DNA from 4 places in the Halomonas zincidurans B6 genome. Region 1 is predicted to be linked to each of the others. Evidence: predicted binding sites of a transcription regulator. Region 1 holds the regulator's gene; each other region holds the start of a gene.
The links. The regulator sigma-54, encoded in region 1, starts transcription at its own class of promoters, with help from an activator protein. The targets are predictions, from matches to a motif close to TGGCACNNNNNTTGCTNT.

Region 1 (5,967 bases):
ATCAGCTTGTCGTCGCGGGTCACCACCAACAGCGTGTCGGTGGTGTCCGGCAGGCGCTCATGACGACGCAGATAGCGCAAAACCACGTCGAGCGTGATATCCGGGCGGATCGTCAGCGCATCGGTGTTCATCAGCCCGCCGGCGGTGTCCTCGGGATAGGCGAGGACGGTCTCCAGACGCTGGCGTTCCTGCGCCTCCATCGAGGCCAGCACTTCGAGAGTGACGGTGTTGGGCAGGCGCTGCAGCAGATCGGCCAGGTCGTCGACGTCGAGCCGCTCGGTGGCCGAGACCAGCTGCTGGGTGTCCATGCGGCTGAGAAACACCGTCTGGATATCATCGTTGAGATATTGCAGGACGTCGCCCTGCAACTCGGGGTCGACCAGTGCCCAGAGCACCTCGCGCTCGCGCGGCGGGGTCGATTCGAGCAGATGAGCCACGTCGACCGGTGCCAGGCCGCGGTTGAGCATGCGTCGGACCTGATCCAGGGCGCCGTTTTCCAAGGCTGCGTTGAGCCGATCGAGGCGAGGCTGTAGTCGGCTTGGATTCTGGCTCATGGCAGTCGGCGTCCTTGATCGCCCCGCGGTGGGCGGCGTCATTCTAACATCGTGGCCGGGCTCGAAGGGCAACGATCCGTCGCGCGGTCGCACGTTCGCCGATGGACGCTTACAGATCCTCTTCGAAACGTGCCGCGAGCAACGCCTCGAGCGCATCGAGCGCCTGGCTGGCCTGCGGGCCCTCGGCTTTGATGGTCAGCCGGCTGCCACAGGGCGCGGCGAGCATCAGCAACGACATGATGTTGGCGGCATCGCCGCTGCGACCCTGATGATGAACGGTAACGCTGGCGTCGTAACCCTGACAGCACTGGACCAGCCTGGTCGCGGCACGGGCATGCAGGCCGCGCTTGTTGATCAGCGTCAGCTCACGCTGTGGCATCGGCGGCTCCCACGGCGGCGTGGATGCCCAATTCCCGATGACGAATTCGCACCCGGTAACGGCCGGTAAAGTGCTGCGCCAGACGTTCGGTCAGATACACTGAACGATGCTGGCCGCCGGTGCAGCCGATCGCCACCGTCAGATAACTGCGGTTGCTGGCGCGGTAGGCGGGCAACCAGCGTTCGAGCCAGTCGCGGATATCGTCGGCCATGGCGCCGACATCCGGATAATCCTCGAGAAAGGTCACGATCTCGGCATCTCGGCCATTGAACGGGCGCAGCCGCGGATCCCAGTAGGGATTGGGCAGGCAGCGGGCGTCGAAGACGGTATCGGCATCGAGCGGCACGCCGCGCTTGAAGCCGAACGATTCGAAGGTCAGCGTGAGCTGTTCGCTGGTATGGTGGGCGACCTGCTCGGCGATGCGTCCGCGCAGGTCGTGGACCGAGAGCTGCGAGGTATCCATCACCAGGTCGGCCAGATCCCGGATGTCCGCCAGTGCCTTCTCCTCGGACTCGATCGCCTCGGCCAGGGTCATCTGGCTATTACGGGTCAGCGGATGGCGGCGGCGGGTCGCCGAGTAGCGCTCGAGCAGGATCTTGTCCTCGGCGGTCAGATAGACCACCTGGCAATCGATGCCGCGCTGGCGCACGGCCTCGAGCTGCGCGGGAAAGCGCTCGAGGGCCGTGGGCAAGTTGCGCGCATCAATGCTGACCGCGACGCTGGCGCGCTTGCTGTCGGCCTGCTGGAGCTCATCGATCAGCGCATCGAGGAGCATCGCCGGCAGGTTGTCGATGGCATAGAAGCCCAGGTCCTCGAGTGCCTGGAGGGCGATCGACTTGCCGGATCCGGAGCGGCCACTGATGATCACGAGTTGCATGGGGCGGCTCCCTTGTCACGATGAGTCACGAGGCGGTCGTATGACGCTGGGCATACCAGACCCGAATTGAATAGGCCGGGGCGAATTAAAGCGCAGCCTTCAGGCTACCTGGCCTGCCGCGGCGCGCTACCGGCGCCGCCATCGAGGGCATGGATGGCATCGATGAGCGTTTCGTGCAGTTCACGCTGGCTGGCACTGTGGCGCAGCCGGTTGCGGGTGTCGGCGTCGTTCATGATGCCGGCGACCTGGGCGAGTAGCGCCAGGTGGGTGTCGTCGGCCTCTTCGGGTACCAGCAGCACGAACAGCAGGTCGACCGGTTCGCCATCGACTGCATCGAAATCGATCGGCTCCTGTAGCTTGATAAAGCCGGCTACCGGCGCCTTGCAATGGGGATTGCGCGCATGGGGAATGGCCACGCCATTGCCGATGCCGGTACTCCCCAGCCGTTCACGACCGATCAGCCGGCTGAACACCTCCTGGCTGTCCAGGCTAGGGGTGTTCTGGGCGATGAAGGTGCTGAAGAACTCAAGCACGCGCTTCTTGCTCCCCCCGGGCACGGCAAACAGAGTGCGTTCGGGGGGCAGTATGGTTTCCAGTGACATGATGGGGAGTCAGCGGGCGCCGGCGCCTTGCGCGCGGGCCTGGGCCTTTTCCTTGTGTTTGACGAGTTGGCGGTCGAGCTTGTCGGCCAGGGCATCGATGGCGGCGTACATGTCGCCGTTCTCGGCTTCGGCATGCAAGTCAGCACCCGCTGCGTGAAGCGTGCAGGCCGCCTGATGGCGTTCCTTCTCGATCGAGAGCGTTACCTGCACGGTGGTGATGTTGTCGTAGTGGCGTTCCAGCCGCGCCAACTTTTCGTTGACGTAGTCACGCAATGCATCCGTCAGTTCGACGTGATGGCCGGTGATGTTGGCTTGCATGGCACGTTCCTTTTCGACGAGTGATGGCCGATTGTAACCCTTTTTGCAGCTTAGCAAACCCCTCGCGGGATGGTGGCCGCAAACGTCGCTTGTCGAGAGCGGGAAGACATGTGAATCGACGTTTCGATGCGATAGGGCGCGGCACTTTCCTTGTGCCGGGGAGAGAGCTGCATATGTCTGAAGGAGCCTCAGGCGAGGCGTCTGCGTTCACCGGAGGAGGGGATGCCCAGCGCTTCGCGATACTTGGCGACGGTGCGTCGCGCCACCGCGATGCCATCGGCGGCGAGCAGCTCGACCAGCTTGCTGTCGGAAAGTGGCTTGCGCGGCGGCTCGTCGCCGATCAGCTTCTTCAGGCGTGCGCGTATCGCGGTGCTGGAGTGCGCATCGCCTTCGCTGCCGCCGCCGACATGGCTCGAGAAGAAGTACTTGAGTTCGAAGACGCCGCGCGGGGTATGAATGAACTTCTGTGTGGTGACCCGCGAGATGGTCGATTCGTGCATCTCCACGGTCTGGGCGATGTCGGCGAGCACCAGCGGTTTCATGGCCTCCTCGCCACGCTCGAGGAAGTCGAACTGGCGGATCATGATCTCGCGACCGACCTTGAGCAGGGTGTCGTTGCGACTCGACAGACTCTTGATCAACCAGCGCGCCTCCTGAAGGTGCTGCTTCATGAAGGTGTTGTCGTCGCTCTTGTCGGCGCGCTTGATCAAGGCGGCATAGTCGGGCTGGACGCGCAATCGCGGTAGCGCCTCGGGATTGAGCTCGATACGCCAGCCCTCGCGAGTATGGCGAGCCACCAGGTCGGGGATCACGTAATCCTCGCCACTGGCGTCGAAGGCTTGGCCGGGGCGTGGATCGAGGGCGCGGATCAGGGCGATCACCGCATCGAGCTGGGCATCGTCGAGACGCAGCCGACGCTTGAGCAACTTGCGGTCATCATTGGCCAGCGCGTCGAGAAACTGGCGTACCAGGCGCTTGGCCTGGGGCAGCAGCGGCGTATCGTCGGCCAGCGTAGCCAGTTGCAGCAGCAGACACTCGCGCAGGTCGCGGGCGAATACACCGGTGGGGTCGAACTGTTGAAGACGATGCAGAATCTGCTCGACCTCGGCGGCCTTGAGTCCGGAAAGCCCCTGGCTGCGCAGGCCTTCCGTCAATTCGTCGAGCTGACCGTCGAGATAGCCGTCGAGGTTGACTGCATCGATGAGACAGTCGGCGATCGCATGTTCGCGACTGTCGAGCCCGGTCATGTCGAGCTGCCAGCGAAGGTGATCCTGCAGGCTCTGATCGGCGGTGTTGCGCTCGAAGTCGGGAGCGTCTTCGCTGCGTCCGGCGCCGGGGGCCAGATCCTGGTAGGTGTCCGACCACTCGCTGTCCAGGGCGAGTTCCTCAGGGATGTCGCTGGCCCAGTCGTCGTCGAGCGCTTCGCCGACGTCGGCTTCCCCGAAATCATCCTCCATCTCGAGCATGGGGTTGGATTCCAGCGCCTGCTGGATCTCCTGGCGTAGATCCAGCGTCGACAGCTGCAGTAGCTGGATGGCCTGCTGCAACTGAGGCGTCATGGTCAGCTGGGTGCCGACCCGAAGCTGCAACGTGGGTTTCATTGCCATGACAAGCGTGACTTCACTGAGAGGATTTCACGACACGTTATCCTGCTCGGTGAGGCCTTGCAAGTGTAAAAGCAATAACCATGCCATCATGCGGGCTAATACAGCTTGGCGAGACCTTGCGTGGAGGCGCGGGCTTGACAGCCGCCATCGTGCTGCGAGCGCTCAAAGGCGGAATTCGCTACCCAGATAGACCTCGCGGACCTTCTTGCTGGCGAGTATCGCTTCCGCGTTGCCTTCGGCGATGATCTGGCCGTCGCCGACGATGTAGGCGTTGTCGCAGATATCCAGCGTCTCGCGCACGTTATGGTCGGTGATCAGTACGCCGATGCCCCGATCGCGCAATTGACGGATGATCGACTTGATTTCGCCGACCGAAATCGGGTCGACCCCCGCGAAGGGCTCGTCGAGCAGGATGAACGCCGGCTCGGTGGCCAGTGAGCGGGCGATCTCTACCCGGCGACGTTCGCCGCCGGACAGGCTCATGCCCATGTTGTCGCGAATATGGGTGATATGGAATTCCTCGAGCAGTTGCTCGAGCTGGCGCTTGCGTCCCGGCTTGTCCAGGTCGCGACGCATCTCGAGGATCGCCATGATGTTGTCGGCGACCGACAGCTTGCGAAAGATCGAGGCTTCCTGAGGCAGGTAGCCGATGCCGGCGCGGGCGCGGTGATGCATCGCTGCGCGGCTGAGGTCCTGGTCGTCGATGCCCACCTCGCCGGCGTCGGCGCGCACCAGGCCGACGATCATGTAGAATGAGGTCGTCTTGCCGGCCCCGTTGGGGCCGAGCAGGCCGACGATGCTGCCCTGGCCGATCGATAGGCTGATGTCCTGGACCACGCGGCGATTCTTGTAGCTCTTGGCCAAATGCCGGGCGAACAATGTCTTCATCGCGCGGGGCTCTCCTCTGGGCTGGCCTCTGGACTGATCTCGGCCGGCGGGGTCATTGTTCGGCCGACTTCGGTGTCAGGCTCATGCGCACGCGCTCGTTCTCGGCTCCCTGGGCCTGGGAACGCGCCTGGACCTGACGGCTATCGAGGAAGTACTCGACATAGGCGCCCTTGAAAGTGTCGCTGGCCTGGTGCAGTTCGGCCTGGCTGATCAGTTCGACGCGTCGCTCGCCGGCGTAGTAGACGATCGTCTCGCCCCAGCCCTTGACCAGCGGATCGTCGGGCGCCGGGCGCTGTTCGAGATAGGCGCGCTCGGTGCCGCCGGTAGCGGTCACCAGAGTCACTTCGCCCTGGTCGTTGCGCTCGATCTCGACACGCTGAGCGGTCAATTTCATGCTGCCCTGCTGCATGGCGACGTCACCGGTGTAGACGGCGGTGCCGGCACGGTCGTCGAGATTCAGGCGGTCGGCGGCAATGTTGATCGGCTGGTTGGCATCGCCTTCCAGCGCCAGGGCCGGCGTGGCGAGCAGCGCCGCACCGGACAGGCCTAGGGCAGCGATTAGGGTGCGCATCATGATCCTGATTCCTCGTCGATCGGCGGGTGATAGCCGCGTACATTGCCGTTGAGCTGCATTTGTCCGCTGTCCAGCCAGGCATCGAAACGATCGCCGCGCACGCGTTGCTGAAACTTGCGCAGCACGGCCTCGCTTTCACTCCAGGCATGACCGGTTTCGGCGTCGTAA
Region 2 (5,967 bases), 320 kb from region 1:
CGGATCTTTTCGAATTGCCTGAAGAATAGAGTCTGATCGACGACCAGGTCGCGAATGACCGGCATGCCGGGCAGCGGCCTTAGCGTCAGGGTATCCTTTCGACCCAGCGCTTCAGACACGGATGTAATGCAGGCCAGGCCATTCTTGCCATTGATGTTCATGCCATCCGAACCACAAACGCCTTCGCGGCAGGAACGCCGATAGGCCAGCTCAGGGTTTGAAACCTTAAGATTCTCCAGCACCTCAAGCACCATCCTGTGACGGAACTCATCGCCGATTTCGAAGGCTTCCATATAGGGTGCATCGTCGTGTTCGGGATGATAGCGGTACAGCTGAACGGTAAACATGGTCTTCCTTGCGGATAGTGATGATGGTTATGCCCTCGGCGATCTCGCGGCACACAGAAACGAAGTCGGCGACGAGCGGTAGTTCAGCGGGTCACGGTCTATTTCAGCCGCACTTCGACCAGCCGCTTCCAGCGCCCAGCGGAACCTGGGTAGCCAGGCATCACGCTGGTCGCCCTCGACTTGTCCCACTGCACGCGCCACCCGCTCCCAGGTATCGGCCACGTCCTTGTCCACCGGCGTGCCGTGGCGATCCTTGAGTCGGTACTTGGCGTCCCAGATGGCTTGAGTGGGCGTCTGCATCGGCACCTCGCTGGACGTTTTGACGGCCGCGGTGGGTGAATTCATGGATGGTCTGCTAGTCAGAAACATGGTTCATCGATCAGTGATTGGCCAAGCGTTCGGGCCGTGAAGGCGCGGCGCCGATGAACGTGCGGCACCGAAACGGCAGCGACTGGCCTGTTCGATAAACAAGCATCCATGGTGCCATTCAATACGCGCAGCGAACCTGACCCATGTCAAGGCAACCCCGCTTCAAGGCCCAGCCAATGCACAACATCTCGTATAGACACATTGAACCATGCGGCGCATATAGCCACACAGAGGCTCGTCGAGCTCCTCATGCCCGGCGTTTGCCGAGCACCGCTACTTGATCCCCAGCCGCCGAGCCAGCTTGTGCAGATTGCTGGAATCGACCTCGAGTCGCCGCGCCGCCGCCGACCAGTTGCCGTCGACCTGGTCGAGGGCATGGCGGATGGCCTGCCGCTGGGTGCGCGCCACACTATCGTGCAGCGCTTCCACCGGCGCCCCCTGGCACGACTGCATGGCGATGGTGGACTGCACGGAGACTTGCGGCAGGTCAAGCAATCCGGGCTCCAGCGTGACGATGTCTTCACGACGCGCCCCCTGGCTGAGCGCCTTGATCGCCGCCCGACTAATCACATGCTCGAGCTCGCGCACATTGCCCGGCCAGTCGTAGCCACTCAGCGCATCCTCGGCAGCCGACGACAGGCGCAAGCTACGCACTCCCAGCCGCGCCCGGTTGAGCTCGAGAAAATGTCCGGCCAGCACCAGCACATCGCTGCCTCGCTCGCGCAGCGGCGGGATCGGCACCGGATAGACCGAAAGGCGGTGATAGAGATCCGCACGAAAGTGTCCGTCGCGCACGCTGTCGTGCAATTTGCGGTTGGTCGCGGCGATGATGCGCACGTCGACATGGCGCGGCACGTCTTCGCCCAGGCGTTGAATCTCGCCATTCTGCAGGGTACGCAGCAGCTTGGCCTGGATGGCCAGTGGCAGTTCGCCGACCTCGTCGAGAAACAGCGTGCCGCCGTCCGCTGCCTCGAAGCGCCCGGCGCGGGCCTTGCCCGCCCCCGAGAAGGCGCCTTTCACATGGCCGAACAGCTCGCTTTCGGCCAGTGACTCGGGCAGCGCCGCGCAGTTGATCTGGATCAGCGGACGGCGCCGGCGCCATGAACGCTGGTGCAGATGGCGGGCGAACAACTCCTTGCCGACACCGGTCTCGCCAGTGAGCAGTACCGGCAATTCGGAATCCGCGACCACCTCGAGCTCATCCAGCAGTTGTCGAATGACGAGGCTCTGGCCAATGATCTCTCCCTGATGAGGTTCGCTGGCGTCCTTGGCGGTATCGCTTCGCGACAGGCGAAGGCGACGCACGTCCTGCTCCAGACGAGTCATCCGCACGGCCGCCTCGACCAGCAGGGTGCAACGCTGCAGGTCGTCCTGCGCACGTTCGTCGAAGGTGCCGGGCGTAAGTGCATCCAGGGTCAATGCCCCCCACAGGCTGCCCTCGACATGCAGGCTGACGCCCATGCAATCGTGGACCGGCAAGGGGTCGCCGAGCTGATTGTCGACCAGCCCATCGTAGGGGTCGGGCAGGCTGGAATCGGGCGGAAAGGCCACCGTCTCGCGACGGGCGAGAATCGCCGCCAGCCTTGGGTGCTGGGCCACCACGAAGCGTCGCCCCAGCGCCTCGCGCGTCAGCCCGTCGACCGCCACCGGACACAGCGCCTCGCCATCGAGACTCAGCAAGCCCACGGCACCGCAATGAAAGTACTCGCGCAGCGCCCTGACCAGACGCTGCAACCGTACCGCGCTGGGCAGTTCGGCGGTGAGATCGGCGAACACGACATCTTCGAGCATGGCAAGACTCCTGGTGGATCGCGTTGAACAAGTAACGGTAAAAACCACCACAGCAGGGTCATTATTACCTCGTCTGCTCTGGGTAAAATTGACCATAATCAATAATTATCAAGACTAATCAGCTGCTTAGAATTTGGCACGCAAGCTGCAACAGGAAGAAAGCAAACTAGCAAAGGAGCACGCACCATGACCCTTCTCGACCAACCCGTCGGTCAACTGGCCCGCCAATTGCCTGGCGCCACCCGGGTGTTCCATGAATACGGCATCGACTTCTGCTGTGGTGGTCGTGCCACCCTGCGCGACTCGCTAGCCGGGCGCGATGCCGATCTGGCCCGCCTCGTCAGCGCGCTGGAAGCGTTGCCGGCTCATCAACCCGACGAGCGCGACTGGTGCGAGGCCAGCGCCAACGAACTGATCGATCACATCCTGACCCGCTATCACGCCGTGCATCGTCAGCAACTGCCCGAACTCATTCGCCTGGCCCGGCGCGTCGAGCAGGTTCACGGCGAGCGCCAGGACTGCCCCGCCGGCCTGGCCGAGCTTCTCGAGGGGATGCATCAGGAAATCGAAAGCCACCTGCAAAAGGAGGAGATGATCCTGTTCCCGACGCTCAAGCGTGGCCTCGCCCACAACATGCACGGACCCATTGCGGTCATGCGATTCGAACACGACGAGCATGGCGAAACGCTGGCCCGGCTGATGGCGTTCACCGATGACATCCAGACGCCCAAGGGCGCCTGCACGACCTGGTGCGCACTGTATGCCGGCCTGCGCGAATTCCGCGAGGACCTGATGCAGCACATCCACCTGGAGAACAACGTGCTGTTCGAGCAGGCCACCGCAGATCAGGTAGCGCTGGGTGAATCATCGCCTGCTTCGCCGATGGCAGGCGAATTGCCCCGCGCATGATCGTAATCAAGCCTCACGGATCGGCGGCTCCCTAGGCTGAGACAGGAAACATCGACTGTCATGCTCTGAGCAAGGACGCCTTTTTTTACGGAGACCCGCGTGGACTATTTCCTGATAAAAAATATCCATATGACCGCCGCCGGTCTCAGCCTGGGGCTATTCGGGCTGCGCGCATGGTGGTCGGTTCGCGCGTCTCCACAGCTCCAGCGGCGCTGGGTAAAGGTGTTGCCGCACCTGATCGACACGGTACTGCTGGCGGCGGGGGTGAGTTTGATGATCATGCTGCGCGCCTGGCCTACCCAGCAGCCTTGGCTGGCGGCCAAGCTGATCGCCCTGGTGGCCTATATCGTTATCGGTACCTTGGCGATCAAGCGCGGCAGGACATCGACGATTCGCGCCGCGGCTTCGTTGGTCGCCATCGCCCTCTTCCTGTACATCGTCGGTGTGGCGATGAACCACAATCCGCTTTCCTGGCTAGCAGGCGTCTGATGCGCCGTTCGCATGCGCACGGGCGTAACCCGGCCGCTCAGCCACCCACAAGCCGAAGGCAGGCTTGCCTGAGGCAAATTGGCGGTGGAAACTTCCATTCGCGGCAGTGCAGTTCAGATCATCTGCAGGTAGCGTGGCCGCCCCTCGCTAAAAGCGCCGTCGAAGAGCATGACCAGACGCTCCATCAGCAAGCCCCCGGACTGCGTCGGCTCAATGCCGTCGCGTCGAAGCTCGACCAGGTCATCGCTCGCCATGGCCTGCAGGGCCAGCAGCTCAGGCGCGAAATAGTTGCGAAACACGATGCGATGAGCTTTCTCGACAGTCGCATATCGAACGTTGCCGCCCCCCATGAGGTGCTGGATAACGGCTTGTCTCACTCGGTCATCGGCAGTCAGTTCATAGCCTCGGCAGATGGCCAGCTGACCCGCGTCCAGACGCGCACAGTAATCCGGCAATTCCCGCGCATTCTGGTAATAGCCATCGTCGAGATGGCTGATTGCACCGGCCCCCAGCCCGATGCAGTCGGCCTCGCCCCGCAGATTGTAACCCTCCAGGCAACGCTGCAGCTGGCCATGGCGTTGCGCAGCCACCAACGCATCGCTGGCAAGCGCAAAGCGCCCCATGCCCAGATGCACGTAACCGGCCGGCGCCAAGCGCTCCACGCCTTGCGCCAGCAGAGCCAGGACAGCGCCACGCTCGGGCGTTGCGATCCGCTGCCACGGAGCCGATGGGCAAGAGAACGCCGGCCAGACAGCCGCGCCGCACAAGCCATCGCGATACAGGGTAATGCGCTCGGGACGTAGGCTGACCAGGCGCTCGAGCAACGCCGAGAAGCCAACCGCCGTGCGTCCGGACAGACGCAATGCCAGCTCGGTGACGGGCAGGTGGCTACGCTCAGGGCCAGCGGGGGCTGGCCACTCGTCCGCCGGTTGACGCTCACCGGGCACGCCGGCCGGCGTCTCAAGGTCTTGTAGGTCGACGAGCAACCGGTTGAAGCCGAGAGCGGCCAGCAGGGGCAGGCGTTGCGGTGACAGACCGCGAGAATCGATGCGCAACGCAAAGTCGCGATCGCGGCTACGCTTCAGCCCGAAATGCACGTCCAGCTCGGCGAGCAAGCCAGCCAGTTGACCGTCTCCGAGACGCCCCGCCCCGTTCCCGCTCAGCACGAGCCGCTCGATTCGGCGATCGCCATCGAACAGGGCGCTCTGAAGCGCTATCTCGCGCTTGAGATATCCCAGATATCGAACTGGCCCACGGCTATCGTGGCCCAGCCAGGAGGGCACATGGACATAAACCGTCAATGGCTTGGGGATGGGGTCTTCATTGCTGGCAAGCGCCACCAGCCGGTAATCGTCCGCCGAGCGCTTTTCCGGCAAGCGGACCAGGGTGGGAAAGAGTCCGTAATCCGGGGCCGGCCGGTCATGCTTAACGAGCAGAGCGAGATCGATGGAACGGTTCATTGGGCTACCGCAGTGAGCAGATCCAGACTCACCCTAGCGCGCACTACCGACAATGAGCTTGACCGGAATCAAGCCGTCAAACGAAGCCCACTGCGCCTGGTCAAGCCCGCGCCGCCTGGGCACCTTGCGCACCGAACGCCAGCCCCTGCATGGCGCAGATATCGACGATCTCGACCTCCTTGCCGGCGATGCTGACCAGGCCCTGCTCTTCCAGGCGACGGAAGGTGCGGCTCATGGTCTCGGGCACCAGGCCCAGATAGTTGCCCAGGTCGAGGCGCGACATCGGCAGGCGGAAACGTTGCGCCGAAAGGCCGCGGCTGGCGAAGCGCTCGGAGAACGTGAGCAGCACCACGGCCAGGCGCTGTTCGGCGGAACGCCGCGTCAGCAGGTGGTTGGTGCTCTGTTCGGCGAGCAGCTCGCGACTCATGATGCGCATCAACTGATGCTGCAGGGCCGGTGTGCGGTCGCTCAGATTCTCCAGTTCGGCATAGGGAATTTCACACACGCTGGCGGTTTCCAGAGCAACAGCCGTCGAGGGGTGATCCCGCGAGACGATGGCGTCGAGGCCGATGACCTCGCCCGGCAGATGGAATCCCGAAATA
Region 3 (5,967 bases), 250 kb from region 1:
GCTGCCCGAGCATCACGAACAGTTGCAGTTCGAGCGCGGCATTCTTGACGCCCTCGAAATTGTCGGCCACCAGTTGATGAATGGCCGTGCCACCGAAGGCGGTCATCCACAGTACCGACACCAGCGAGGGCACCAGCAGTACGGCGATCAGGAACTCGCGCACGCTGCGGCCACGGCTGACCCGGGCAATGAACATGCCGACGAACGGTGACCAGCTGATCCACCAGGCCCAGTAGAAGGCGGTCCAGCCCTGGCTGAAGTTGACGTCCTCACGCCCGAACGGATTGGACAGCGCGGGCAGATAGGCCAGGTAGCTCGCCAGATTCTCGAAAAAGCCGGTGACAATCATCAGCGTCGGTCCGACGGCGATCACGAAGGCCAGTAACAGGAAGGCGAGCACCATGTTGACCTGGGACAATCGCTGCACGCCCTTGTCGACGCCGGCCATGACCGACATCAGCGCAACGAGGGTGATGCCCATGATCAGGAGCACCATGGTGACGTTGTTGTTGGGCGTGTCGAACAGATAGTTTAAGCCGGCGGAGGCCTGGGAAGCGCCCAGGCCGAGCGAGGTTGCCAGGCCGAACAGGGTGGCGAACACCGCCAGGATGTCGATCACGTGGCCCGGCCACCCCCAGATCCGCTCGCCGAGGATCGGATAGAAGATCGAACGCATGGTCAGCGGCAGCCCCTTGTTGTACGAAAACAGCGCCAGGGCCAGGGCAACCACGGCATAGATCGCCCAGGGGTGCAGCCCCCAGTGGAAGATCGTCGCCGCCATGCCCAGCGAGATGGCCTCTTGCTGATCGCCCGCGGCAGCACCCAACGGGGCCCAGTCGGTGCGCACGCCACCTTCTACGCTGGTGCCTGCCATCGAAGTGCCGAAGTGGGTGATGGGCTCGGAAACCCCGTAGAACATCAGCCCGATGCCCATGCCCGCGGCGAACAGCATGGCGAACCAACCGGCGTAACTGAAGTCCGGCTTGGCTTCCATGCCGCCGATGCGCACCTTGCCCAGCGGTGTAAAGATCAGCACGACCGTGAGCACCACGAAAATATTGGCGGCGAACAGGAACACCCAGGTCAGGTTGCCGGTCAGCCAGCTCTTGGCGCCATTGAAGATCGGGCCCATCTGGTCCGGCAGAGCCAGGGTGATGAACACGAAGAACAGAATCAGCAAGGCGGAGATCGAGAAGACCTTGCCGTGCAGGTCGACATCCACACCAAACCGGCGGGTGGTGAGGTTGTCCTGGCCGATCACATAGTCGGTATCGATGAGGTCCGAGCGTCCGGTCGGCGCCGGAATGCCTTCCTGGCTTTCCGGCGATGGCGACTCGTTCTGCCTGTTGGGATTTTCAGCCATAGGGCATCTCCGTTTCGGCGTGATGTTCGAAGCGTATGCTGGCGGCGTTGCCGGCCAGGCCGAGATTGCGCGACCAACTGACAAAGCATCAATGGCGTCGTGTGTCATGTCACGCGACGCTGCAAAATGAGAGCGCAATTGGTGCCTTTATCCTGACGCAAAGTGGCGACAGTTGCTACCGGAAGCGGGGCCTGGTTTTGTCGCCGTCCGGCGTTCGTTTATTCATGCGCTCGGCATGCCACCGGCGCGGTGTCGGCCAAACGGCGCCGGGCGAAGGTCGGGCTATAAGCCGACCGGGGTAATGGACTAGTATCCAATCGATCGTTTGAATTCTTGTGCTGCCGCGTGTATTCAGGCAAACCGTACCTTTCCGCCAACCGTTTCAGGAGTGTTTCATGGCCAGCTACCAGGCGCCGCTGCGCGACATGCGCTTCGTGCTCAACGAGGTTTTTCAGGCTGGTGAGGAGTGGGCCGCGATGCCCGCAACCGCCGAGCTCACCCCCGACCTTGCCGAGGCCATCCTGGAGGAAGGAGCGCGGGTCACCCAGGCCGAGCTGTTTCCGCTCAACCAGAGCGGCGACGCCGAAGGCTGTCGCTTCGAGGCGGGCCGGGTCACCACGCCCAAGGGCTTCAAGGAGGCCCAGCGGACCCTGGCCGAGGGGGGCTGGTTCGGCCTGGGCGGCAACCCCGACTATGCCGGCCAGGGGCTGCCCAAGCTGCTTACCGTGGCCTTCGAGGAGATGCTCTACGCCAGCAACGCCAGCTTCGCGCTGTACCCGGCATTGAATACCGGGGCGGCACTGTTGCTCGACCACCACGCCTCCGAGCCGATCAAGCAGCGCTACCTGCCGAAGATGTACGCCGGCGAGTGGCTGGGCACCATGTGCCTGACCGAGCCGCACTGCGGTACCGACCTGGGCTTGATCAAGACACGGGCCGTGCCCATCGGCGACGAGCGCTATGCGATCAGCGGCAGCAAGCTATGGATCACCGGCGGCGAGCACGACCTGGTCGACAACATCGTCCACCTGGTGCTGGCCAGGTTGCCCGATGCGCCGGAGGGCACGCGGGGCATCTCGCTGTTCCTGGTGCCCAAGCGCAAGGTCGCCGAGGATGGCGCACTGGGCGATGTCAACGGCGTCAGTTGCGGCGGTCTGGAGCACAAGATGGGCATCAAGGGCAGCGCGACCTGCGTGATGCATTTCGACCAGGCCCAGGGCGTACTGATTGGCGAGCCGCACCAGGGCCTGGCGACGATGTTCACGATGATGAACTACGAGCGGCTATCGATCGGCATCCAGGGGCTGGGGCTCGGCGAGGTAGCCTACCAGAGCGCCATGGATTTCGCCCGCGAGCGCCTGCAGAGCCGCGCGCCGGGCGGCGCTCGATATCCCCAACAGCCCGCGGACCCGATCCTGGTGCACCCCGACGTGCGGCGCATGGCGCTCAACGTGCGTGCCTGGAACGAGGGCGGGCGCGCCTTTGCCGCCTGCGTGGCGCAGCAGCTCGATCGTGCCAAGTTCCATCCCGATGGGGCGGTACGTGACGAGGCCGAGGCGCTGGTCGCACTGCTCACCCCGGTGGCCAAGGCGTTTCTCACCGATCGTGGCTTCGAGTCGACGGTCGAGGCTCAGCAGATCTACGGCGGCAGCGGCTACTGCGTGGAGTGGGGGGCCGAGCAGTACGTGCGCGATGCGCGTATCGCGATGATCTACGAAGGCACCAACGGCGTTCAAGCCATGGACCTGATAGGGCGCAAGCTGGCCCGTAACCGCGGCCGCTATCTGGTGCAATTCGTCGCGGCCATGCGCGAGGATCTCGGCGAGCGTGCCGGGCCCGACTTGCGCGATTCGCACACGCGCATCTCGCTGGCGCTGGTGCTGCTCGAGAACGTCACTACCCGCGTGCTCGGGCGGAGCGAGAAGCACCCCGATGAGCTCGGCGCGGCGGCGGTCGACTACCTCAACCTGCTCGGCCACGTCGCCTACGCCTGGATGTGGTGGAAGATGATGCGTGCCGCACAGCGCGGGCTGGGCGAAGACGGCGGCGTCGGCGAGCGCTTCTACCGGACCAAGCTGGCGGTCGGCCGTCACTACCTGACACGCATGTTGCCGCGTATCGAAGCCCTGGAACGACAGATCGAGGCGGGCGCCGAGGAATTGATGAATCTGGCCGAAGAGGACTTCTATCCCGAATGATGAGCTTGAAAGTACAGGATACGACCCCGGCCTCTTGAGGCCGGTTTTTTCAATTGCCCGAATTGATGCATCTGATGGGCAGGTTGTCGTCGTGGTGGTGCATGAAAGAGGTGCGTTGAACAACAATGGTGCATGGAAGAAAAGGGGGTGAGCGGCATATATTGTATAAGATACTGATTAATAGGGTAAATAAGCGAAATAAACTAGGTTGGCACATGCCTTGCGAGGGGTAACGCGACGTTATTCGGTGTCGTGGATACCTATAACAATCATTCGCAAGGAGATTGCCGTGAAAAAGCTGAATGTTTCCCTTCGTTGGTTGGCTGGCGCCTCGCTGGTGTCCCTGGGCATGTCCTTCCCCGCTTTCGCCCAGCAAGACACCATCAAAGTGGGGATCCTGCACTCTCTTTCCGGGACCATGGCGATCAGCGAGTCGACGCTGAAGGATGAGCTGCTGATGCTCATCGAACAGCAGAACGAAAACGGCGGGTTGCTGGGCAAGCAGCTCGAACCGGTGGTGATGGACCCGGCCTCGGACTGGTCGCTGTACGCCGAGCAGGCACGCGACATGTTGACCGGGGACGACCGGGTCGACGTGATCTTCGGCAACTGGACCTCGGCGTCGCGCAAGGCGGTTCTGCCGGTGGTCGAGGAACAGAACGGCTTGTTGTTCTATCCCGTTCAATACGAAGGTGAAGAGTCTTCCGAGAACATCTTCTATACCGGCGCGGCGCCCAACCAGCAGGCGATTCCCGCGGTCGACTACCTGATGAGCCAGGGCGTGGAGCGCTGGGCGCTGCTGGGTACCGACTATGTCTATCCGCGCACCACCAACAAGATTCTCGAGGCGTACCTCAAGGATCACGGCGTCGCCGACGACGACATCATGATCAACTACACGCCGTTCGGTTTCAGCAACTGGCAGTCGATCGTCGCCGAGGTCAAGGATTTCGGCAGCCAGGGCAAGAAGACCGCCGTGGTCTCGACCATCAACGGCGATGCCAATGTGCCGTTCTACACAGAACTTTCCAACCAGGGCATCAGTGCCGCCGACATTCCGGTCATGGCCTTTTCGGTGGGTGAGCAGGAACTCAGCGGCATCGATACCGGACCGCTGGTGGGGCATATGGCGGCCTGGAACTACTTCATGAGCGTCGACAGCGACGCCAACTACGACTTCATCGACAACTGGATCGACTACACCGATGACGAGAACGCCGTCACCAACGACCCCATGGAGGCCCACTACATCGGCTTCAACATGTGGCTGGAAGCGGTGCGCAAGGCCGGTACCACCGATGTCGACGCGGTCAAGGAAGCGATCATCGGCGTCAGTGTGCCCAACCTGTCCGGCGGCTACGCAACGATGATGCCCAACCACCATATCACCAAGCCGGTGATGATCGGCGAGATCCAGGATGACGGTCAGTTCAGCGTGGTCTGGGAAAGTGCTGGCACCATTGCCGGCGACGCCTGGTCCGATTATCTCCCCGAGTCGCAGAACCTGATCAGCGATTGGCGTACCCCGCTGCGCTGCGGAAAGCTCAATGTCGACACCATGACCTGCGAAGACGGCGCCGAGTAAGCACGCCCATGGCAAGCGACCTGCGCCTTGCCGTTTCCTTCACGTCAAGGCGCCCTGAAGAACGGGGCGCTCCCGAATCGTGCGCCGCGACCGTCGCGGCGCGAGAAGGAATCCTTCGATGACGCCAACTCACGCGAAGATGCGACCTGGCATCGTGATCGGATCGCAAGCCAGCACCGGTCTTCGGCGTTGCCTGACGGTCGTGGCCGTACTGCTGGTGTGGCTTGTCGGCGTCTCGCCGGTGCAGGCCGAGGTGACGCCACAGCGTGCCCAGGCCCTGCTGCAGGCGCTGGACACCGACGACTTCGATGCCAAGGCCGAGGCCGCCCAGGCCATCGCCGCCAGCGACGCCGCCCAGAAAACGCGCTGGCTCGAGGCCTTGCTCGACGGCCGTCTGGGACGCGAGCGTCGCGGCGAACGTTTTTACATCATCACCGATGATAGCGGCCGCGAATGGCCGATCATCGATGCCATCACCTTCGAGGACGCCGGCACCGGCTCCCGTCGCCGCGTCGATGCGTTTCGCATCAACAACGCGATGCGTACCCAGTTGCAGGGCCTGATCGCCTCGCTGTCGCTCGACGCGGGCGACGAGGCGACCCGTCTCGATGCCGCCAAGCGCTTGATCGGCGAGGTCGATGCGCAAAGCGTCGACGCGGTCGCTGCACAACTCGACGACGAGGAGAGTTCCGCGGTACGCGCCGAGATCGAAACCGCGCTGGCGCTGTATCGCGTGGAGCAGGGCGATGCCGCGGTCCTGGCGACCCTGCGCGGCAATCTCGACACCCGCGTGCGCAATTCGCTCTCTACCATCGCCGCCA
Region 4 (5,967 bases), 2.4 Mb from region 1:
GCAGGATCGACTGGGCGATCGACAGCCCCAGGCCGCTGCCCTCGGCACGCCCCGAGACCATCGGATAGAACAGCGTGTCGCGCAGCGCCGCGGGAATCCCCGGGCCGTTGTCGACGATCGCCACCTCGCAGACCAGGCGGTGGCGCTCGGCGCCCAGTGTGAACTGCCGCCGGGCCCGGGTGCGCAGCGTCAGCCGCGGGGTGGGCGTGCCGCTTTCATCCATCGCCTGGACGGCGTTGCGTGCCACGTTGAGCACCGCCTGGATCAACTGCGACTCGTCGCCGTGCAGCTCGGGCAGGCTGGGGTCGTAGTCACGCACGTAGGCGACTCGGGGGTGCTCGGCCTCGAGCAGCGCGCGTACCCGTTCGAGCACTCGGTGCACGTTGAGCGGCTCGTGGCGGACCAGGTGGTTGGGGCCGAGCATGCGATCGACCAGGTCGCGCAGCCGGTCGGCTTCCTCGACGATCACCCGGGTGAACTCGGCCAACTGCGGGTCGGGCAGGTCGCGCTCGAGCAGTTGCGCCGCGCCGCGAATCCCGCCCAGCGGATTCTTGATCTCGTGGGCCAGGCCCCGCGACAGCACCTTGATGGTCTCCTGACGGGTGACCAGCGCTTCCTCGCGGGAGATGCGCAGCAGCCGGTCGCGGGGTTCGATCTCGAGCAGCAACTCGGCGTCCGACAACGGCGTGACGGTGAAGTCGACGGTGATCGCCTCGCCGCCGGCCAGCAGCAATATGGCCTCGCGCTGAGTGAAAGGGTGGTTTTCCTCGAGCGCCTTGCGCAACACCTCGGCGATCGCCCCGCCTTCGCCTTCCAGGCATTCCAGACGCGTCCCCTCGACCCGACTGCGGCTCACCGCCAGCAACGCTTCGGCGGCCGGGTTCAGCCAGCGTGCGCGTAACGCCCCGTCGAGCAGCACGACCGCCGTGGTCAGGTTTTCCAGCAAGCGTTGGTACATGGCGCGTCTCGACATCCTGAGATCCGTTAGCTTGGTGTTTGCAAGATACGCGCCAGTCTGGCCAGGCCCGCAACGAGCGGGATGGCGGACAGGGCGTCGGGGCGCACTGCACTATTATGGTGCATCGAGACGAGGAAAGCTGCTTGATGGCGCGGCACACACAACGCGGCGTGCAGAAATGAAGGGAGCGACACCCGTTAATTGCCGGTGCGGCTCGGTGGCAGGCCGGCGGGGTTGTTGGGATTGGCCGGCAGATTGACGCTGGCGCGCTGCACGTAGAGGGTGACCGGCGCACTGCGGTGGCGCACCTGGCCGGCGGCATCGAGCAATTCGGCGACCAGGGTATATTCGCCGCGGTCCAGGTTGGTGAGCATGAACGCGCTGCTGTTCAGGGCCGACTGGCTTACCACGCCATCGACCAGCAAGCGTACCTGGTTATCCTCGCGCAGCGTCGGCTCGATGGTCAGTCGTACCTGAACGTTCCCGGCGGCGCCGGTGGGCAGGGTCTGCCCATCCTCGGGCGCGGCGATACGGAAGGTGGAATAGGGCATGAACGGCTGCCCGGCGCGCGAGGCAGCCGGCTCGGCACGCTGCGTGGGCGGCGGCGCGACATCGACTCCCACGGCGGGCACCACGGTCAACGGCTCGAGATCGACCCGTTCGGCGTTGTCGACCGACTTGTCGGTAAATACCACGTTGCCTTGCGCATCGGTCGTACGGTAGACGCTGGCCGCCTCGGCACTCTCTATTCCCCCTATTCCCTCTATTCCCAGCGCAATGGCGCACGGCAGCACAACCGTGAAAACGCGCTTGATCATGCCCCTTCACTCCTTTGCCTAGCGCCGCGTCGCCACCACTTGCGCGATTGGCGATATCCGCCAGTGTAATGCAAAAAGGCCCGCCAGAAAGGCGGGCCTCGATGATCCGGCGATCGGTGTCGCTCGGCCGCTCAGCAGCTGTAGTAGAGATCGAACTCCACCGGGTGGGTGGTCATGCGCAGGCGCTCGACGTCCTCGCCCTTGAGCGCGATGTAGGCATCGATCGTGTCGTCGGTGAACACCCCGCCCTCGGTCAGGAACGCGCGGTCCTTGTCGAGCGCTTCCAGCGCCTGCTCCAGGCTGCTGGCCACGGTCGGCACCGACTTGCCCTCTTCCGGCGGCAGGTCGTACAGGTTCTTGTCCATCGCGTCGCCAGGATGGATCTTGTTTTTCACCCCGTCGATGCCGGCCATCAGCATCGCCGCGAACGCCAGGTACGGGTTGGCGGTAGGGTCGGGAAAGCGGCACTCGACGCGCTTGCCCTTGGGGCTGGCGGTGTACGGAATGCGGATCGATGCACTGCGGTTGCGCGCACTGTAGGCGAGCATGACCGGCGCCTCGAAGCCCGGCACCAACCGCTTGTAGGAGTTGGTCGAAGCGTTGGTGAAGGCGTTCAGCGCCCGCGCATGCTTGATGATGCCGCCGATGTAGTACAGCGCCGTCTCGGAGAGCCCGGCGTATTCGTCGCCGGCGAACTGGTTCTCGCCATTCTTCCAGAAGGAGGAGTGAACATGCATGCCGGAGCCGTTGTCGCCGACCAGCGGCTTGGGCATGAAGGTCGCGGTCTTGCCATAGGCATGGGCCACGTTATGGACCACGTACTTGAGTTCCTGGACCTCGTCGGCCTTCTTGACCAGGGTGTTGAACTTGACGCCGATCTCGTTCTGGCCGGCGTTGGCCACTTCGTGGTGATGCACTTCGACGCTCTGGCCGATCGCCTCGAGGGTGTTGCACATCGCGCTGCGTATGTCGTGGAAGCTATCCACCGGCGGGACCGGGAAGTAGCCGCCCTTGACCCGCGGACGGTGCGCCAGGTTGCCGCCTTCGATCTTGCGATCGGTCGACCAGGCGCCCTCCTCGGACGTGATCTTGTACATGGCGCCTTCGATGTCGGCCTTCCAGTGCACCTCGTCGAAGATGAAGAATTCCGGCTCGGGGCCGAAGAAGGCGGTATCGCCCAGGCCGGTGGAGCCCAGATAGGCTTCCGCGCGCTTGGCGATGGAGCGCGGATCGCGCTCGTAACCCTGCATGGTCGACGGTTCGATGATGTCGCAACGCAGCACCAGGGTCGCGTCTTCGGTGAACGGATCGAGGAAGCCGGTGCCGTCTTCGGGGCGCAGGATCATGTCGGATTCATTGATGCCCTTCCAGCCTTCGATGGAAGAGCCGTCGAACATCTGACCGTCCTCGAAGAACTCATCATCGACCGCACTGGCCGGAATCGTGACGTGTTGCTCCTTGCCCTTGGTGTCGGTAAAGCGCAGGTCGACCCACTTGACGTCGTGTTCTTCGATCAGGGCTAGAGTCTTCTCAGACATGGTGTCCTCCATAGATGAGCCATTGGCTTGCGTGTCCAGCGTCGTTTTAGCACGTCGGGGCGCGGATTGCCCATGCATGCCATTTCTGACAAAAACGAATGCAGAAGCCGTGCCAAAATGGCGCAACAACAATCGCGAATCCTGGCCAGACCAATGAATATAGTGAAGAAAGCGCCCCCGGACGAAGGCCTTTGAGGGCGCCCCGAATGGCCGATGTCGCATCATGGCGGTGCAGGGCTTCCGCCAATGCACCATGATTGAGCGCAAACCTCCTTTCATGCACCATTCCGGTTCACAGCGGCGACGCACAGACTGATCCGCCCGCCAGTTATCAGAAACGCGCCGCCGGGTTAAGCGCCTCAACCTTGCGCACTCGATGAAAACCAACCATGAGAGCTCACAAAATCAGCCAGCCGGCCAATTGAAACGTCTGGAAACTCAGAGCTACTCTTCTTTACATAACTATCGCAGTAGACAAGGGGAGAGAATAGAGACCTGCGAGACATTGGCAATTGCGATGAATTGGCAATAATGCGTTGCACATCGTGGCACCGGACGGCCTATGCAAGCGTCACGGTAACCGGGCCCTTCGGATTCCAGGTCACCAGGCTCATGAATACATACAGTGTGGTCATTGATTTTCGACGAGGCTACAGCCGCGCAGAACGCTGCCTGGCCGCCTTGGAAAAGCTGGCCGAGCGGCTCGATGGTGAGGTCGAACGCTGGTTCATCGTCGACCGCCCGCGTCTCTCCCTGGGCAAGCTGGCGGAGCGTTACGGTGCCCGGACCTTGACGTTGTCGGGCATGGCCCGCGGCGCGCGGCTCAATGCCGCCGCCAATTGCAGTCATGGCGACGTACTGGTGTTCATCGAGTCGCCCAGCGAGCTCTCGGACACCTGGCTGCACGAGATCGACCAGGCGCTGCGTCTCCAGGCCTGGGACGCGCTGGTTCTGGTCGCCGAGCGCCGGTCCGTCTCCGCCTGGCTCTCGCGCATCGGCCGGGCCCGACTCCATACCCAGGTATTCGCCGTACAGCGGGTCTGGTTCGAACGTCTCGGCGGCTTCGACCCTGAACTCGAAGGCCGAGCCGAGCGCGACCTGCTGGGCCGCCTGCAAGCCTGCCATGCCCGGGTGCTGCAATGCCGGCCCGAGGAGTGCCGACGATCGGTGAGTTAGTACTGGCGTGTGGTTGGCGGTAAAATGTCGGTTACTGGTATGTGCTGTGCCGGTGGGGCACAAGGAGTAAAGCAGCATGCTTGGTCGTAGCGCGTTAGCGGTTGGAGCCGGACGATGACCGGGCTGGCGCTGTCCCTGGCTCAGGATCTGGCGTACCGACTGCGCGGCCACTGGCGGCGCAGCCTGAGCGAGCCGCTATGGGGACGTAGCGCACTCATCGCCCTGCCGCGGGTATTGCCCGGCGAGGGCGAAGCCCGCCTGCCGCATCGCGCCCCCTGGTGCCTCGGCCCCGAGCGCTTCGAGCGGCTGCTGCTGACGCTCAGCGAGCTGTCGCGACTGGTCTGCCTGGATACCGCCCTCAAGCCCCACCACGACCCTCAGGCGTGCATCAGCCTGACTTTCGACGGCGGCTGGCGCGACACCCTCGACGTCGCCGCGCCGCTGCTCGAGCATTACGCGATCCCCGCCAGCATCTTCATCAATACCGGCTGGCTGCACCGGCCGCACGGCGCCTGGCGCGAGACCCTCGGCGAAGGCCTGTGGCAACGCCAGCATCCGACACGGATTCGCGATGCGCTGGGCGATGCCGGGCTGCCGTTGCCGCCCATGCCCCCCAAACACCCCGACACGGCCTACAGCCGGGCCCTGCTGGGCTACCTGCTGGAACTCGCCCAGCATGATCCATGCACCCTCGAGGCCATCGGCGACGCCCTGCACGGCGAGCTCGGCCAGCCTCGCCAAGGGCTCGATGCGTTCAGCGTTCGGCGGCTCGAAAGGGACGGGTTGATCCGCTTCGGCGCCCGCGGCGTCGGCATGCGTGCCCTCGAAACCCAGGACGACGACGCCATACGCTGGCAGGTGCGCCACTCGCGCCAGGCACTGGCCCGGCTGTGCCGCGAGCCGCTGGCGGCCTTCGCCTACCCGGACAGCCAGCCCTCGCCGCGCGTCCAGCAACTGGTCAATCGCTGCGGGGTCTCGCTGGCCCTGGCCGGTCAGGGCGGCTGGCTGGGCCGTCACGACAACCCCCTGGCGCTGCCGCGGATCGCCGTCAACCAGCATCTCGCCGGGAGCCCGGGACGCCTGTTCGATCATCTGCTGGGTCAGCTGTAAGCCCCGCCAGCGGCGAAGCACGGCTCACGAAGGTAGCAGTGGAAACGGCCTGACCCTATAATGCGGCCCTTATTTCCCTGCAGGATCCCGTCGTGATCGAGAAACTTCGCAACATAGCCATCATCGCTCACGTCGACCACGGCAAAACCACCCTGGTCGACAAGCTTCTGAGCCAGTCCGGCACCCTGGATCGTAAAGCCGAGGGCCAGGAGCGGATCATGGACTCCAACGACCAGGAAAAGGAACGCGGCATCACCATCCTGGCCAAGAACACGGCGATCCGCTGGCAGGCCCCCGACGAGCAGGTCTATCACATCAACATCGTCGACACCCCCGGGCACGCCGACTTCGGCGGCGAGGTCGAGCG

Region 2: the regulator sigma-54 is predicted to act here: its motif matches at 2,642-2,659, upstream of ytfE (iron-sulfur cluster repair protein YtfE).
Region 3: the regulator sigma-54 is predicted to act here: its motif matches at 3,771-3,788, upstream of urtA (urea ABC transporter substrate-binding protein).
Region 4: the regulator sigma-54 is predicted to act here: its motif matches at 3,412-3,429, upstream of glnA (glutamate--ammonia ligase).

What each region holds. Positions count from the first base shown of each region.
Region 1 covers NZ_JNCK01000001.1:1,034,611-1,040,577, forward strand. The annotation lists gene mgtE (magnesium transporter) at 1-554, opposite strand, end outside; gene HALZIN_RS0104865 (HPr family phosphocarrier protein) at 664-933, opposite strand; gene rapZ (RNase adapter RapZ) at 920-1,810, opposite strand; gene ptsN (PTS IIA-like nitrogen regulatory protein PtsN) at 1,915-2,412, opposite strand; gene hpf (ribosome hibernation-promoting factor, HPF/YfiA family) at 2,422-2,730, opposite strand; gene HALZIN_RS0104885 (RNA polymerase factor sigma-54) at 2,919-4,337, opposite strand; gene lptB (LPS export ABC transporter ATP-binding protein) at 4,500-5,225, opposite strand; gene lptA (lipopolysaccharide transport periplasmic protein LptA) at 5,278-5,799, opposite strand; gene lptC (LPS export ABC transporter periplasmic protein LptC) at 5,796-5,967, opposite strand, start outside.
Region 2 covers NZ_JNCK01000001.1:1,351,833-1,357,799, reverse strand. The annotation lists gene HALZIN_RS0106340 (succinate dehydrogenase iron-sulfur subunit) at 1-347, opposite strand, end outside; gene HALZIN_RS17420 (hypothetical protein) at 375-692, opposite strand; gene norR (nitric oxide reductase transcriptional regulator NorR) at 990-2,507, opposite strand; gene ytfE (iron-sulfur cluster repair protein YtfE) at 2,694-3,416, shown strand; gene HALZIN_RS0106320 (SirB2 family protein) at 3,516-3,905, shown strand; gene HALZIN_RS0106315 (oxygen-independent coproporphyrinogen III oxidase) at 4,019-5,365, opposite strand; gene fnr (fumarate/nitrate reduction transcriptional regulator Fnr) at 5,466-5,967, opposite strand, start outside.
Region 3 covers NZ_JNCK01000001.1:787,757-793,723, forward strand. The annotation lists gene HALZIN_RS0103740 (BCCT family transporter) at 1-1,363, opposite strand, end outside; gene HALZIN_RS0103745 (acyl-CoA dehydrogenase C-terminal domain-containing protein) at 1,759-3,561, shown strand; gene urtA (urea ABC transporter substrate-binding protein) at 3,911-5,146, shown strand; gene urtB (urea ABC transporter permease subunit UrtB) at 5,265-5,967, shown strand, end outside.
Region 4 covers NZ_JNCK01000001.1:3,455,347-3,461,313, reverse strand. The annotation lists gene glnL (nitrogen regulation protein NR(II)) at 1-958, opposite strand, end outside; gene HALZIN_RS0116185 (DUF4124 domain-containing protein) at 1,156-1,776, opposite strand; gene glnA (glutamate--ammonia ligase) at 1,908-3,314, opposite strand; gene HALZIN_RS17210 (glycosyltransferase family protein) at 3,927-4,490, shown strand; gene HALZIN_RS0116170 (polysaccharide deacetylase family protein) at 4,605-5,600, shown strand; gene typA (translational GTPase TypA) at 5,693-5,967, shown strand, end outside.